Regions from separate parts of the Streptomyces sp. AM25 genome, predicted to be linked through region 2. Evidence: riboswitches for the same ligand, from Rfam matches in the RefSeq annotation. Region 2 holds a riboswitch; the other holds the start of a gene.

Region 1 (6,620 bases), on a different contig from region 2:
GTTCTCGACCTGTTCGGGGCTGCCGCCGAGGACCTCGGCGAGGCCGCCGGAGGCCATCGAGCAGGCGGAGCCGACCTCGCCCTGGCAGCCGACCTCGGCGCCGGAGATCGAGGCGTTCTCCTTGAAGAGCATGCCGATCGCGCCCGCGGCGAGGAGGAAGCGCACGACGCCGTCCTCGTCCGCACCGGGGACGAAGTTCATGTAGTAGTGCAGAACGGCCGGGATGATACCGGCGGCGCCGTTGGTGGGAGCGGTGACGACGCGGCCGCCCGCGGCGTTCTCCTCGTTGACCGCCATGGCGTAGACGGTGATCCACTCCATCGCGCGGGCCTGCGGGTCGCCCTCGGCGCGCAGCTGGCGCGCGGAGCCGGCGGCGCGGCGGCGGACCTTCAGGCCGCCCGGCAGGATGCCCTCGCGGGACATGCCGCGCGCGACGCAGGACTGCATCACGCGCCAGATCTCCAGCAGGCCCGCGCGGATCTCGTCCTCGGTGCGCCAGGCCTTCTCGTTCTCCAGCATCAGGGCGGAGATCGACAGGCCCGTCTCGCGGGAGAGCCGCAGCAGCTCGTCGCCGGTGCGGAAGGGGTACTTCAGCACGGTGTCGTCCAGGACGATGCGGTCCTGGCCCACCGCGTCCTCGTCGACGACGAAGCCGCCGCCGACCGAGTAGTAGGTCTTCTCCAGCAGCGGCGCCCCGGCCTCGTCGTAGGCGAAGAGCGTCATGCCGTTGGCGTGGTACGGCAGGGCGCGGCGGCGGTGCAGGATCAGCTGGGTGGACTCGTCGAAGTCGATCTCGTGGGCCGAGCCGATCTCGGTGCCGAGGAGCTTGAGGCGCTTGGTGGTGCGGATGCGCTCCACCTCGTCGTCGGCGATCTCCACGTCGACGGTGCGCGGGGAGTGGCCCTCCAGGCCCAGCAGGACGGCCTTGGGGGTGCCGTGGCCGTGGCCGGTGGCGCCGAGGGAGCCGAAGAGCTCGGCCCGCACGGAGACGGTGTGGGCGAGCAGGCCCTCGTTCTTCAAACGGCCGACGAACATCCGTGCCGCACGCATCGGACCGACCGTGTGGGAGCTGGACGGGCCTATGCCGATCGAGAAGAGATCGAAAACGGAGATGGCCACGGTGGCTGCTCCTCTGGTCGGTGGTACTCGGTGGTACGCGGTTTTGCGGGGGGTCTGTTACACGGTGCGGGGCACCGGGCCCACCTTTCAGTGTGCCCTGGTGCCCCTTACCGGCGGGTAAAGCGGGAGCTGACGGGTTACTTCAGCCCGGGGTACAGCGGGTGCTTCGCCGCGAGGGCGGTGACACGGGCGCGCAGGGCCTCCGCGTCGTAGCCCGGCTTCAGGGCCTCGGCGATGACGTCCGCGACCTCGCGGAAGTCCTCGGCCTCGAAGCCGCGCGTGGCCAGCGCCGGGGTGCCGATCCGCAGGCCCGAGGTGACCATCGGGGGACGCGGGTCGTTCGGGATCGCGTTGCGGTTGACCGTGATGCCGACCTCGTGGAGACGGTCCTCGGCCTGCTGGCCGTCCAGCTCGGAGTGGCGCAGGTCCACCAGGACCAGGTGCACGTCCGTGCCGCCGGACAGGACGGAGACGCCCTCCGCCGTCACGTCGTCCTGGACGAGGCGCTCGGCCAGGATCTTCGCGCCCTCCAGCGTGCGGCGCTGGCGGTCCTTGAACTCCTCCGTCGCCGCGACCTTGAAGGAGACCGCCTTGGCGGCGATCACGTGCTCCAGCGGGCCGCCCTGCTGACCGGGGAACACCGCCGAGTTGATCTTCTTGGCCAGCTCGGCCGTGGAGAGGATCACGCCACCGCGCGGACCGCCCAGGGTCTTGTGCGTGGTCGTGGTGACGACGTGCGCGTGCGGCACCGGGTTCGGGTGCAGACCGGCGGCGACGAGGCCCGCGAAGTGGGCCATGTCGACCATCAGGTACGCGCCGATCTCGTCGGCGATCCGGCGGAAGGCCGCGAAGTCCAGCTGACGCGGGTAGGCGGACCAGCCGGCCACGATCAGCTTCGGGCGGTGCTCCTTGGCGAGGCGCTCGACCTCCTCCATGTCGACCAGGTTGGTCTGCTCGTCGACGTGGTAGGCGACCACGTTGTAGAGCTTGCCGGAGAAGTTGATCTTCATGCCGTGGGTCAGGTGCCCGCCGTGGGCGAGGTTCAGACCCAGGATGGTGTCGCCGGGGGAGAGCAGGGCGAACATCGCGGCGGCGTTGGCCTGCGCGCCGGAGTGCGGCTGCACGTTCGCGTGCTCGGCGCCGAAGAGCGCCTTGACCCGGTCGATGGCGATCTGCTCGACGACGTCGACGTGCTCGCAGCCGCCGTAGTAGCGGCGGCCCGGGTAGCCCTCGGCGTACTTGTTGGTGAGGACCGAGCCCTGGGCCTCCATGACCGCGACCGGAGCGAAGTTCTCCGAGGCGATCATCTCGAGGGTGGACTGCTGGCGGTGGAGTTCGGCGTCGACGGCGGCGGCGACGTCGGGGTCGAGCTCATGGAGGGAGCTGTTCAGAAGCGACATGAGTTCTTCCTGGACGAGAGAGGAGGAGGGCTTGGGTCAGCCGGTGAAGTCGGTGTACTCGTCGGCGGTCAGCAGGTCCGCCGGCTTGTCCGTGATCTTCACCTTGAACAGCCAGCCGCCCTCGAACGGGGCGGAGTTCACCAGCGAGGGGTCGTCCACGACGTCCTGGTTGGCCGCGACGACCTCGCCCGTGACAGGGGCGAAGAGGTCGCTGACCGACTTGGTGGACTCCAGCTCGCCGCAGGTCTCGCCGGCGGTGATGGTGTCACCGACCGCCGGGAGCTGGGCGTAGACGACATCGCCGAGCGCGTTGGCCGCGAACTCGGTGATACCGACCGTCGCCACACCGTCCTCGGTGGCCGAAAGCCACTCGTGCTCCTTGGAGTAGCGCAGCTGCTGGGGGTTGCTCATGAGTCGATTCTCCTGTACGCGGGTCGGTGCTTGTGCAAGGGGTCTTGACAGGTGAGACGGAGAGGAAAGTCGATCAGCGCTCGCGCTTGTAGAACGGCAGCGCCACGACCTCGTACTCCTCATGGCTGCCACGGATGTCCACGGCGATCCCGGGCGCCCCGGGCGCGGCGTGCGCGGCGTCCAGATAGGCGATGGCGATCGGCTTGCCGAGGGTGGGGGAGGGGGCGCCGGAGGTCACCTCGCCGATCACCGTGCCGGAACCGGTCTCGACCACCGGGTACCCGGCGCGCGGCACACGGCGGCCGGCGGCCACCAGGCCGACCAGCTTGCGCGGCGGGGCGCTCTCGGCGCGCTCCGCGGCGGCCTGCAGCGCCTCGCGGCCGACGAAGTCGCCCTGCTTGTCAAACTTGACCACTCGGCCGAGACCGGCGTCGAACGGCGTGGTGGCGGTGGTCAGCTCGTGCCCGTACAGCGGCATGCCGGCCTCCAGGCGGAGCGTGTCACGGCACGAGAGGCCGCACGGCACCAGGCCGGCCGCGGCGCCCGCCTCGGTCAGGGCCTGCCACAGCTTCTCCGCGTCGGCGGGCGCGACGAACAGCTCGAAGCCGTCCTCGCCGGTGTAGCCGGTGCGGGCGATGAGCGCGGGCACGCCCGCGACCGTGCCCGGCAGACCCGCGTAGTACTTCAGGCCGTCGAGGTCGGCGTCGGTGACGGACTTCAGGATCCCGGGGGCGGCGGGGCCCTGGACGGCGATCAGCGCGTAGTGGTCGCGGTCGTCGCGGACCTCGGTGTCGAAGCCGGCGGCGCGCCCGGTGAGCGCGTCCAGCACGGTCTGCGCGTTCGAGGCGTTGGCGACGACCATGAACTCCTGCTCGCCCAGGCGGTAGACGATCAGGTCGTCGAGGATGCCGCCCTCCGCGTTGCAGATCATGGTGTACCGGGCCCGGCCGACGGCCAGCGCGGAGATGTTGCCGACCAGGGCGTGGTCCAGGGCCGCGCCGGCCTGCGGGCCGGTCAGGGTGATCTCGCCCATGTGGGAGAGGTCGAACAGCCCGGCGCGGGTGCGCACGGCGAGGTGCTCGTCACGCTCGCTGCCGTAGCGCAGGGGCATGTCCCAGCCCGCGAAGTCGGTCATGGTGGCGCCGAGCGCGCGGTGCGTCGCGTCGAGGGCCGTTCGGCGAGGGGCAACGGTCATGTGGGGCTCCCAGGCATGGCAGTGAGGACGTCCTCCCCATCTGTCATCGGAACCTGAGAGGTTCACCGGGAGGATCCCCGGCTTGCACCTTGGGTGGGGCCGCCGCAACGGGCGGCCCGCTTTTCAGATCTGCCTCGCCCGTGCGGTATCGGGGCCTGAGAGATTCAAGGGAGGAACTTGCTCCTTCGGCGCCCGGGCGGTGCCCGGGACTCTCCCGCACGGATTCGAGCGGCCGGTATGCAGTTTGGTCGTGCCGGTCCTGCGTTGGCGCGCACATCATTGCACGTACGACCGTGCGATGGACCGGATGCTCCCCCGTGAATTGGATTACCTTTCTTTTACGTTCTGCGGGTATCGGCAGGTGGGAGGTGCCATGACGGAGGTGGTCGACCTGCGGTACCCGGCCGGCGACCTGCTGGTCGTCTCCGGGCTGCCCGGCAGCGGGAAGACGACGCTGATCCGGCGGGCGGTGGCCCCGATGGACGAGGCGGGGGCGCCGGTGCGGTGCGTCGACTCGCAGGACTCCCGGCTCCGGCTGGAGCGGCGGCTGCCGGGCCGGCTGCCGTACGGGCTCTACCGGCCCGTGGCCCGGGTGCTGCACTTCGCGGCGCTGCGGGGTGCCCTGCAGGCGGGCGGGAGCGTGGTGGTGCACGACAGCGGGCGGGTGGGCCTGGTGCGGCGCTGGCTGGCGCGGGGCGTGCGGCGGCGCGGGGGTGCGCTGCACCTGCTGCTGTTGGTCGTCGAGCCGGCGGTGGCGCTGGAGGGGCAGATGCGGCGGGGGCGCCGCGTGTCGCGGCGGGTGTTCGCGCGGCACCGGCGGGCGATGGGGCGGCTGGTCGCGGGGGCCGCCGCGGGGCGCCTGCCGCGGGGCGTGGTGTCGGTCGCGGTCCTGGACCGCGACGCGGCGGACGCGGTACGGGTCATCACGTTCGGCTAGCGCCCCGAAGGGGCGCGGGGAACTGCGCGACCAGCCACAGCGGACCCGCAGCCGAGCGAGCGGGAGTCGGCGCCCCCAGATCCGACTTGGCCCAGGCGCAGCCGTTAAGGTTCGCAGGTGCGCATCCCTGAGCAACGCCCTTACGACTGGCCCGCCAACGAGCTGGAGGCGGTGCTCGCCGCGTCGGTCGGGGTGGCCGGGGCCGGGCCCCGGATCGTCGAGGTGCTCGCGCGCAGCAGCGTGTGGATCCCGCTGCCCAACGGCGGCGGCGCCGACAGCCCCGATCTCGACCTCCCCGCGCTGGAGCTCGACGGGGCCGCGTACGTCCCGGTGTTCAGCTCCGAGCAGGAGTTCCGCCGCGTCGTCGGCGACCGCACCGACTTCGCCGTGGCACCCGCGGTCGAGTTCGCCCGGGGCCTGCCGCCGCAGGTCGGGATCGCCGTCAACCCGGAGGGCACCGTCACGGTGCCGCTGCCGCCGCCGGCCGTGGCCGAGCTGTGCCGGGCCGGGCGCACGGTGCTGGACGGCGACGCCACCGGCGGCCGCGTCCGGCTCTTCCCGCCGGACTGGCAGCAGGAGCCCACCGCCTTCCTCGCCGCCGCCGGGCTGGAGTTCGCGGCCACCGGCCCGGTCCGGACGGCCCGGCGCGCCCTGGCGAGCATCGAGGGTGCGGATCCGGCCCTCTTCGTGGGGATCGAACTGGACCTTCCCGATCCGGGCAGCCGCGAGGCCGCCATGGCGGCCGTCGGCCGCGCGCTGGGCACGGCGCCGGTGCCCTGGCCCGTCCAGCTGGTCTTCCTCGACGTCGCCCAGGACCCGGTCGGCGACTGGATGCGCGCCCAGGTGCGTCCGTTCTACGACCGTGACCTGTGACAGCACCCGTGCCCGCCGCCGCGGGCTCGTAAGCTGGTTGGACGACCAACACGGGGAGCGCGGCCGCGCTCCCCGTGCCGAGAGAAGAGGCGGACCAGGTGAGCGCGGGCGCGGAGAGCGGCGTGGAGCAGGTGCTGCGCCAGGTGGCGCCCGGACGGTACGACACCTATGAGGCGCTGCTGCGGGCCGTGGCCGAGGGCCGGGTGTGGATGCTGCTGTGGCACGGTCAGGCCGGCTCGCCCGACGCGCAGTACGGGAACATGGAGGTCGACGGCCTGGGCTACGCGCCGTGCGTGACGTCCGCGCAGGAGCTCGCCGCCAGCGGCTGGAACCGTGCCCACGAGGTCGTCTCCGGCCGGTCCGTCGCCGCCGCGCTCTACCCCGACCGCTGGGGCCTGTGGCTCAACCCCCATGCGCCCGGCGGCGGTGTCGGCATCCCCTGGCTCGACCTGCGCCGGATCACCGGCGGCCTGGAGCGGCTGCCGGCCGGCCCGCTGCGGCTGAGCGAACCCGCCTCCGACATCCCGCAGTTCTACGCGCTGCTGGCGCAGAACGCCCGCACCACCCCCGTCGTCCGGGCGCTGCGCCGCGCCTGGGTGCAGCCCGCGCTGGGCGCCGCGTACCTGGCGATCGGCCTCGACCTGTACGACACCTCCCGGGCCGCCGTGGAGTCGGTGCGCCTGAT
Region 2 (6,620 bases):
CGACGCGGGCATCGCGATCCCGGACGAGCAGGAGGACGAGGTGGAGAAGTTCCGCGAGTTCCTCGACCAGATCTCGCCCGAGGACTTCGGCACCAACAGTCAGTGAGACGGCGTGCGCTGGGTCGCCGCGGCGCATTCGGGTAGCTTTTCCCACTGCCCGGACACGTAAAACCACTCTCAGGGTGATTATCACTCGGCGTGCCGAGTGTGGCGATCGTTGACGCACCCCGAGCGACTGCCTACCGTCGAGAAGGCAGGTCAAGGACGGAGGTCGGCGTGAGAAGCACGGGCGACGGTACAGCGGTCGGCAGTCCGTATCCGCTGCACGGGGGAACGGTCGAACCGGTGCCCCGTCATCCGGCCGCGATGGCGGTCACCACTCCGCGGGGGCGGGATTCGGACGGCTCGGTGCCCTCGAGCGGCACGGAGAACATCGGCTACCGGGGGCCGACGGCGTGCGCGGCCGCCGGCATCACCTACCGGCAGCTCGACTACTGGGCGCGCACCGGGCTCGTCGAGCCCAGCGTGCGGCCCGCCTACGGGTCGGGCAGCCAGCGGCTCTACAGCTTCCGGGACGTCGTCGTCCTGAAGATCGTCAAACGGCTCCTGGACACCGGGGTGTCGCTGCAGAACATCCGCACCGCCGTCCAGCACCTGCGCACGCGCGGGATGGACGACCTGGCGCAGATGACGCTGATGAGCGACGGCGCCACGGTGTACGAGTGCACCTCGCCCGACGAGGTCGTCGACCTCCTCCAGGGCGGCCAGGGCGTCTTCGGGATCGCCGTGGGCGTCGTCTGGCGCGACGTGGAGAGCGCGCTGGCGAAGCTGCACGGGGAGCGTGTGGACACCGGCGAGACGCTCGTGGGCCACAACCCGGCCGACGAGCTGGCACGCCGCCGCAACCGGGCCGGCTGACCGGCGCCCGGCGGTGCTCCGCCGCGGGCCGGCGCGATTGTCAGTGGGGTGCGGCAGCATCGTGCTGTGAGACGAGCGCCGACGATCCTGCACCTGGACATGGACGCCTTCTACGCCTCGGCGGAGCAGGCGTCCAAGCCCAGCCTGCGCGGGAAGCCCGTGGTGGTCGGCGGCATCGGCCCCCGTGGCGTGGTGGCCACGGCGTCGTACGAGGCGCGGGTCTTCGGGGTCCACTCGGCGATGGCGACGGCCCAGGCCCGCAGGCTCTGCCCGAACGCCGCGTACCTCACCCCGCGGTTCACCCTGTACCGGCAGGTCAGCGATGTGGTCATGGGGCTGCTGGGCGAGCTGTCGCCGCTGGTGGAGCCGTTGAGCCTGGACGAGGCCTTCGTGGACCTGGAGGCGGGCGGGGTGGAGCCCTCCTCGGCCGCGGCGCGGGCCGTGGGCGAGCGGCTGCGCCGCGACATCCGGGCGGCCACGGGGCTCAGCGGGTCGGTGGGGCTGGCGGGGTCCAAGATGATGGCCAAGATCGCCTCCGAGCAGGCCAAGCCCGACGGCCTGGTGTGCATAGAGCCCGGCACCGAGCAGGAGACCCTGGGGCCGATGTCGGTGCGCGTCATCCCGGGTGTCGGCCCCGCCACCGCCGAAACGTTGCGCCGGGCCGGGATCACCACCGTGGCCGAGACCGCCGAGGCCGGTGAGGACGAGCTGGTGCGCCTGCTGGGCAGGGCCCACGGCAGCGGGCTGTACGTGCTGGCCACCGGCGGTGACGAGCGGCCCGTCGTCGCGGAGCGGGACGCCAAGTCGGTGTCCGTGGAGGACACTTTCGCCGAGGACCTCACCGACCGCACCCGGGTGCAGCTGGAGATCGCCCGCCTCGCCGACCGCTGCGTGCGGCGGCTGCGCGGTGCCGGGCGGAGCGGGCGCACCGTGGTCATCAAGGTGCGGCGCTACGACTTCTCGACCCTCACCCGCTCGGAGACGCTGCGCGGGCCGACGGACGATCCCGCGGTCGTGCGGGAGGCGGCCGCCCGGCTGCTGGACGGGGTGGACACCACGGCCGGGGTGCGGCTGCTGGGGGTGGGCGTCTCCGGGCTCGCGGACTACACCCAGGAGGACCTCTTCGCCCAGGCGGCCGGCAGCGCGGCGGCCGAGGCCGGGGCGGAGCCGGAGCGGGAGCAGGAGGAGGCTGCGGAAGAGGCGGCACGGCCCCGCCAGTGGCTGCCGGGGCTGGACGTGCGGCACGCCGAGTACGGGGCCGGCTGGGTGCAGGGCAGCGGCGTCGGCCGGGTCACGGTCCGCTTCGAGGAGCCCTGGTCCGAGGAGCCCGGCAGGGTGCGCACGTTCGCCGTCGACGACCCGGCGCTGGAGCACGCCGATCCGCTGCCGCTCGTCCGGCCCGCGGAGGGTCAGCCGCCGGAGGCGGGGCCGGAAGCGCCGTCGGCCGGGGGGACGGCGAGCCCGTAGTGCCGGTACAGCCGCAGTTCCTGCCGGGGGGAGAGGTGGCGGCCGGCACCGATGTCCGGGGCGCTCCTGATCAGGGCCCGCTCGTAGGGGACGTGCAGCCCCTCGCCGTCGGCCCGGCTCGGCTGCAGCGGTACGAGGGCGTCGCGGCTGAACAGCCCGGTGCGCACGGCGGCCCACTCCGGCCGCCCGGTCGCGTCGTCGAGGTACACCTCGTCCACCGTGCCGATCCGCACGCCGTCGCGGTCGAAGGCCTTGCGGCCGATCAGGCTCCGGGGGTCGACATCCGTCTGCACGGCCTTCCTCCTGTTTCCTCCCACCTGGCGCACCTGCCACCAACCAAAAGCCACAAAGCGGGAAGCGGCCACTTGGGCGCTCCGCCGGGAAATCCTCGCTGGTAGGCTGGCCAGTGGCCGCAGAATCCGTGCGGGAGAGTCCTCCGACGCCCTCAGGGGCGGGCTCGGAGGCGCCGAAGGAGCAAATCCTCCCCGGAATCTCTCAGGCACCCCGTACCGCATGGGCGAGGCCACTCTGGAAAGCAGGGCGGGTCCGGTCCGGCAGTACTCCGAGCCCTTCCTCACCGACGGTGAAAGCCGGGTACTGCACCGCCCGGTGAAGCTCTCAGGTTGCGATGACAGAGGGGGAGGCCGTCCGGGTACCCGCGCCGTGGTACCCCTCGCAGGTCGCAATGACCAGGAGGCCTCCGCAGATGACCGCCCACCGCATCTCCCTCTCCGACCTGGAGCGCGGCACTCCCTTCGAGGACCGTCACATAGGGCCCGACTCCGAGGCGCGGGCCAAGATGCTCGCCCAGGTCGGCTTCGGCTCCCTCGACGAGCTCACCGCCGCCGCCGTGCCGGAAGTGATCAAGAGCGCCGGGGCGCTGGGCCTGCCCGCCGCCCGCACCGAGCCCGAGGTCCTCGCCGAGCTGCGCTCGCTCGCGAGCCGCAACCAGGTGCTCACCCCCATGATCGGCCTCGGTTACCACGGCACGTTCACCCCGCCGGTGATCCTGCGCAACGTCATGGAGAACCCCGCCTGGTACACGGCCTACACGCCGTACCAGCCGGAGATCTCCCAGGGCCGGCTGGAGGCCCTGCTCAACTTCCAGACGGTCGTGGCCGAGCTGACCGGTCTGCCCACCTCCGGCGCCTCCCTGCTCGACGAGGGCACCGCGGCGGCCGAGGCCATGGCGCTGTCCCGGCGCATGGGCAAGGTCAAGGACGGGGTCTTCCTCGTCGACGCGGACGCCCTGCCGCAGACCGTCGCGGTGATCGAGACCCGCGCCGAGCCGACCGGCGTCGAGGTCGTCGTCGCGGACCTGTCCGCGGGCATCCCCGAGGAGATCGCCGGCCGTGGCGTCTTCGGCGTGCTGCTGCAGTACCCGGGCGCCTCCGGTGCCGTGCGCGACCTGCGCCCCGTCATCGAGCAGGCCCACGAGCTCGGCGCCGTCGTCACCGTCGCGGCCGACCTGCTCGCCCTGACCCTGCTCACCCCGCCCGGCGAGCTCGGCGCCGACATCGCCGTCGGCACCACCCAGCGCTTCGGCGTGCCCATGGGCTTCGGCGGCCCGCACGCCGGGTACATGGCCGTCCGCGAGAAGTTCGCCCGCAGCCTCCCCGGCCGCCTGGTCGGCGTCTCCGTCGACGCCGACGGCAACAAGGCCTACCGCCTGGCCCTGCAGACCCGCGAGCAGCACATCCGCCGCGAGAAGGCCACCAGCAACATCTGCACCGCCCAGGTGCTCCTCGCCGTCATGGCCGGCATGTACGCCGTCCACCACGGTCCCGGGGGCCTGGCCGCCATTGCGCGCCGTACCCACCGCTACGCCGTCCTCCTCGCCGAGGGCCTGCGGGCCGCGGGCGTCGAGGTCGTGCACGGTGCGTACTTCGACACCCTGACCGTGCGTGTCCCCGGCCGCGCCGCCGAGGTCGTCGGCGCCGCCCGCGAGCGCGGAGTCAACCTGCGCCTGACGGACGCCGACCACGTCGGCATCGCCTGCGACGAGACCACCACGCGGGCCCATCTGGCCTCCGTGTGGGCCGCGTTCGGCGTGGAGGCCGACGTCGAGGCGCTCGACGCGGCCACCGCCGACACCCTCCCCGAGGGCCTGCTGCGCACCGACGAGTACCTCGCGCACCCGGTCTTCCACCAGTACCGCTCCGAGACGGCGATGCTGCGCTACCTGCGCCGCCTCGCCGACCGCGACTACGCGCTGGACCGGGGCATGATCCCGCTCGGCTCCTGCACGATGAAGCTCAACGCCACCACCGAGATGGAGCCGGTCACCTGGCCCGAGTTCGGCGCGCTGCACCCCTTCGCGCCCGCCGACCAGGCCGCGGGCTACCTCACGCTCATCACCGAGCTCGAGGAGCGGCTCGCCGAGGTCACCGGCTACGCCAGGGTGTCCCTGCAGCCCAACGCGGGCTCCCAGGGCGAGCTCGCGGGCCTGCTGGCCGTCCGTGCGTACCACCGCGCCAACGGCGACGAGCAGCGCACCGTCTGCCTCATCCCGTCCTCCGCGCACGGCACCAACGCGGCCAGCGCGGTGATGGCGGGCATGAAGGTCGTCGTGGTGAAGACCGCCGACGACGGCGAGGTCGACATCGCGGACCTGCGGGCCAGAATCGAGCAGCACCGCGACGAGCTGGCCGTGCTGATGATCACGTACCCGTCCACGCACGGCGTCTTCGAGGAGCATGTGGCGGACATCTGCGCGGCCGTGCACGAGGCCGGCGGCCAGGTGTACGTGGACGGGGCGAACCTCAACGCCCTGGTGGGCCTGGCCCGGCCGGGCGAGTTCGGCGGCGACGTCTCGCACCTGAACCTGCACAAGACCTTCTGCATCCCGCACGGCGGCGGCGGTCCGGGCGTCGGCCCGGTGGCCGTCCGCGCCCACCTCGCGCCCTACCTGCCCAACCACCCGCTGCAGCCGGCCGCCGGTCCGGCCACGGGCGTCGGGCCGATCTCGGCAGCTCCCTGGGGCTCCGCCGGCATCCTGCCGATCTCCTGGGCGTACGTGCGGCTGATGGGCGCCGAGGGCCTCAAGCGCGCCACGCAGGTGGCCGTGCTGGGCGCCAACTACATCGCCAAGCGCCTGGAGCCGCACTACCCCGTGCTCTACACCGGCCCGGGCGGCCTGGTCGCGCACGAGTGCATCGTGGACCTGCGCCCGCTGACCAAGGCGACCGGGGTGAGCGTCGACGATGTGGCCAAGCGCCTGATCGACTACGGCTTCCACGCGCCGACCATGTCCTTCCCGGTGGCCGGCACGCTGATGATCGAGCCGACGGAGAGCGAGGACCTCACCGAGCTGGACCGGTTCTGCGACGCCATGATCGCGATCCGTGCCGAGATCGAGAAGGTCGGCTCGGGCGCGTGGGACAAGGACGACAACCCGCTGCGCAACGCCCCGCACACCGCGGCCTCGGTCACCGGTGCCTGGGAGCACCCGTACACCCGCGAGGAGGCGGCCTTCCCCGCCGGGGTGACGGCGGCCGACAAGTACTGGCCGCCGGTGCGCCGCGTCGACGGCGCGTACGGCGACCGCAACCTCGTCTGCTCCTGCCCGCCGCTCGACGCCTACGAGGGCTGAGCAACAGGGCGGTGCCGCGCGGCTGATGCGCGTCGGGGCCGGTTCGGCGATCTGCGCCGGGCCGGCCCCTCATGTCTTTCCGGGTGTCATATGCGGTTGTGCCGGGTAGTGCTGTTGCTAGGCAGCCGTCACCACGTGGTCGGCGCCGAGCGGCCGGTGCGGGGCGATGATCTGTCCGTCCGGCAGCAGCTCACCGGTGTCCTCGAAGCAGAGGACGCCGTTGCACAGCAGGCTCCAGCCCTGTTCCGGGAAGTGCGCCACGAGCTGGGCGGCCTCCCGGTCGGCGGAGTCGGCTGACGGGCACGTGGGCTGGTGCTGGCACATGGCAGGGATCTTTCGCTGTGGTGTCGTGACTGTCCTGCGGCTCGATGCGGTGGTCATGCCGCCCCCCGTTTGCAATCGTCGGTCGATCCCAGTGTTGCCGTGCGAGCGGAATTCCGCAGGCATTTCCCTGTGGTGCTCCTCACAGGATGAGGACGCGTCACCCGTGCGGGGGGTTGCGGCCAACAAGGCTGTCTCTTCGGGGGGTTCGCGATGGCCGTGGTGGGCTAGCCCGGTCGGGGGAGCACGCCGCAGTGCCCCGTGGCCGGTGGGTCCGCGGGGCACTGCTGCGGCGGGTGCGCCGGTCAGGCGGAGGTCTGCA

The links. Region 2 has a riboswitch for glycine ahead of gcvP (aminomethyl-transferring glycine dehydrogenase). Riboswitches for the same ligand answer to the same signal wherever they lie in the genome.
Region 1: linked by a shared signal. The riboswitch ahead of gcvT (glycine cleavage system aminomethyltransferase GcvT) and the one ahead of gcvP (aminomethyl-transferring glycine dehydrogenase) in region 2 are both predicted to bind glycine.

Annotation. Positions count from the first base shown of each region.
Region 1 covers NZ_JBKIWN010000015.1:133,162-139,781, reverse strand. The annotation lists gene ACLHRZ_RS21250 (L-serine ammonia-lyase) at 1-1,119, opposite strand, end outside; gene glyA (serine hydroxymethyltransferase) at 1,257-2,519, opposite strand; gene gcvH (glycine cleavage system protein GcvH) at 2,556-2,930, opposite strand; gene gcvT (glycine cleavage system aminomethyltransferase GcvT) at 3,004-4,125, opposite strand; glycine riboswitch at 4,156-4,258, opposite strand; glycine riboswitch at 4,259-4,352, opposite strand; gene ACLHRZ_RS21230 (AAA family ATPase) at 4,499-5,062, shown strand; gene ACLHRZ_RS21225 (enhanced serine sensitivity protein SseB) at 5,180-5,935, shown strand; gene ACLHRZ_RS21220 (enhanced serine sensitivity protein SseB C-terminal domain-containing protein) at 6,034-6,620, shown strand, end outside.
Region 2 covers NZ_JBKIWN010000042.1:7,739-14,358, forward strand. The annotation lists gene ACLHRZ_RS33420 (bifunctional nuclease family protein) at 1-106, shown strand, start outside; gene ACLHRZ_RS33425 (MerR family transcriptional regulator) at 277-918, shown strand; gene ACLHRZ_RS33430 (DNA polymerase IV) at 985-2,385, shown strand; gene ACLHRZ_RS33435 (PRC-barrel domain-containing protein) at 2,328-2,678, opposite strand; glycine riboswitch at 2,800-2,907, shown strand; gene gcvP (aminomethyl-transferring glycine dehydrogenase) at 3,092-5,977, shown strand; gene ACLHRZ_RS33445 (DUF5999 family protein) at 6,095-6,301, opposite strand; gene ACLHRZ_RS33450 (hypothetical protein) at 6,604-6,620, opposite strand, start outside.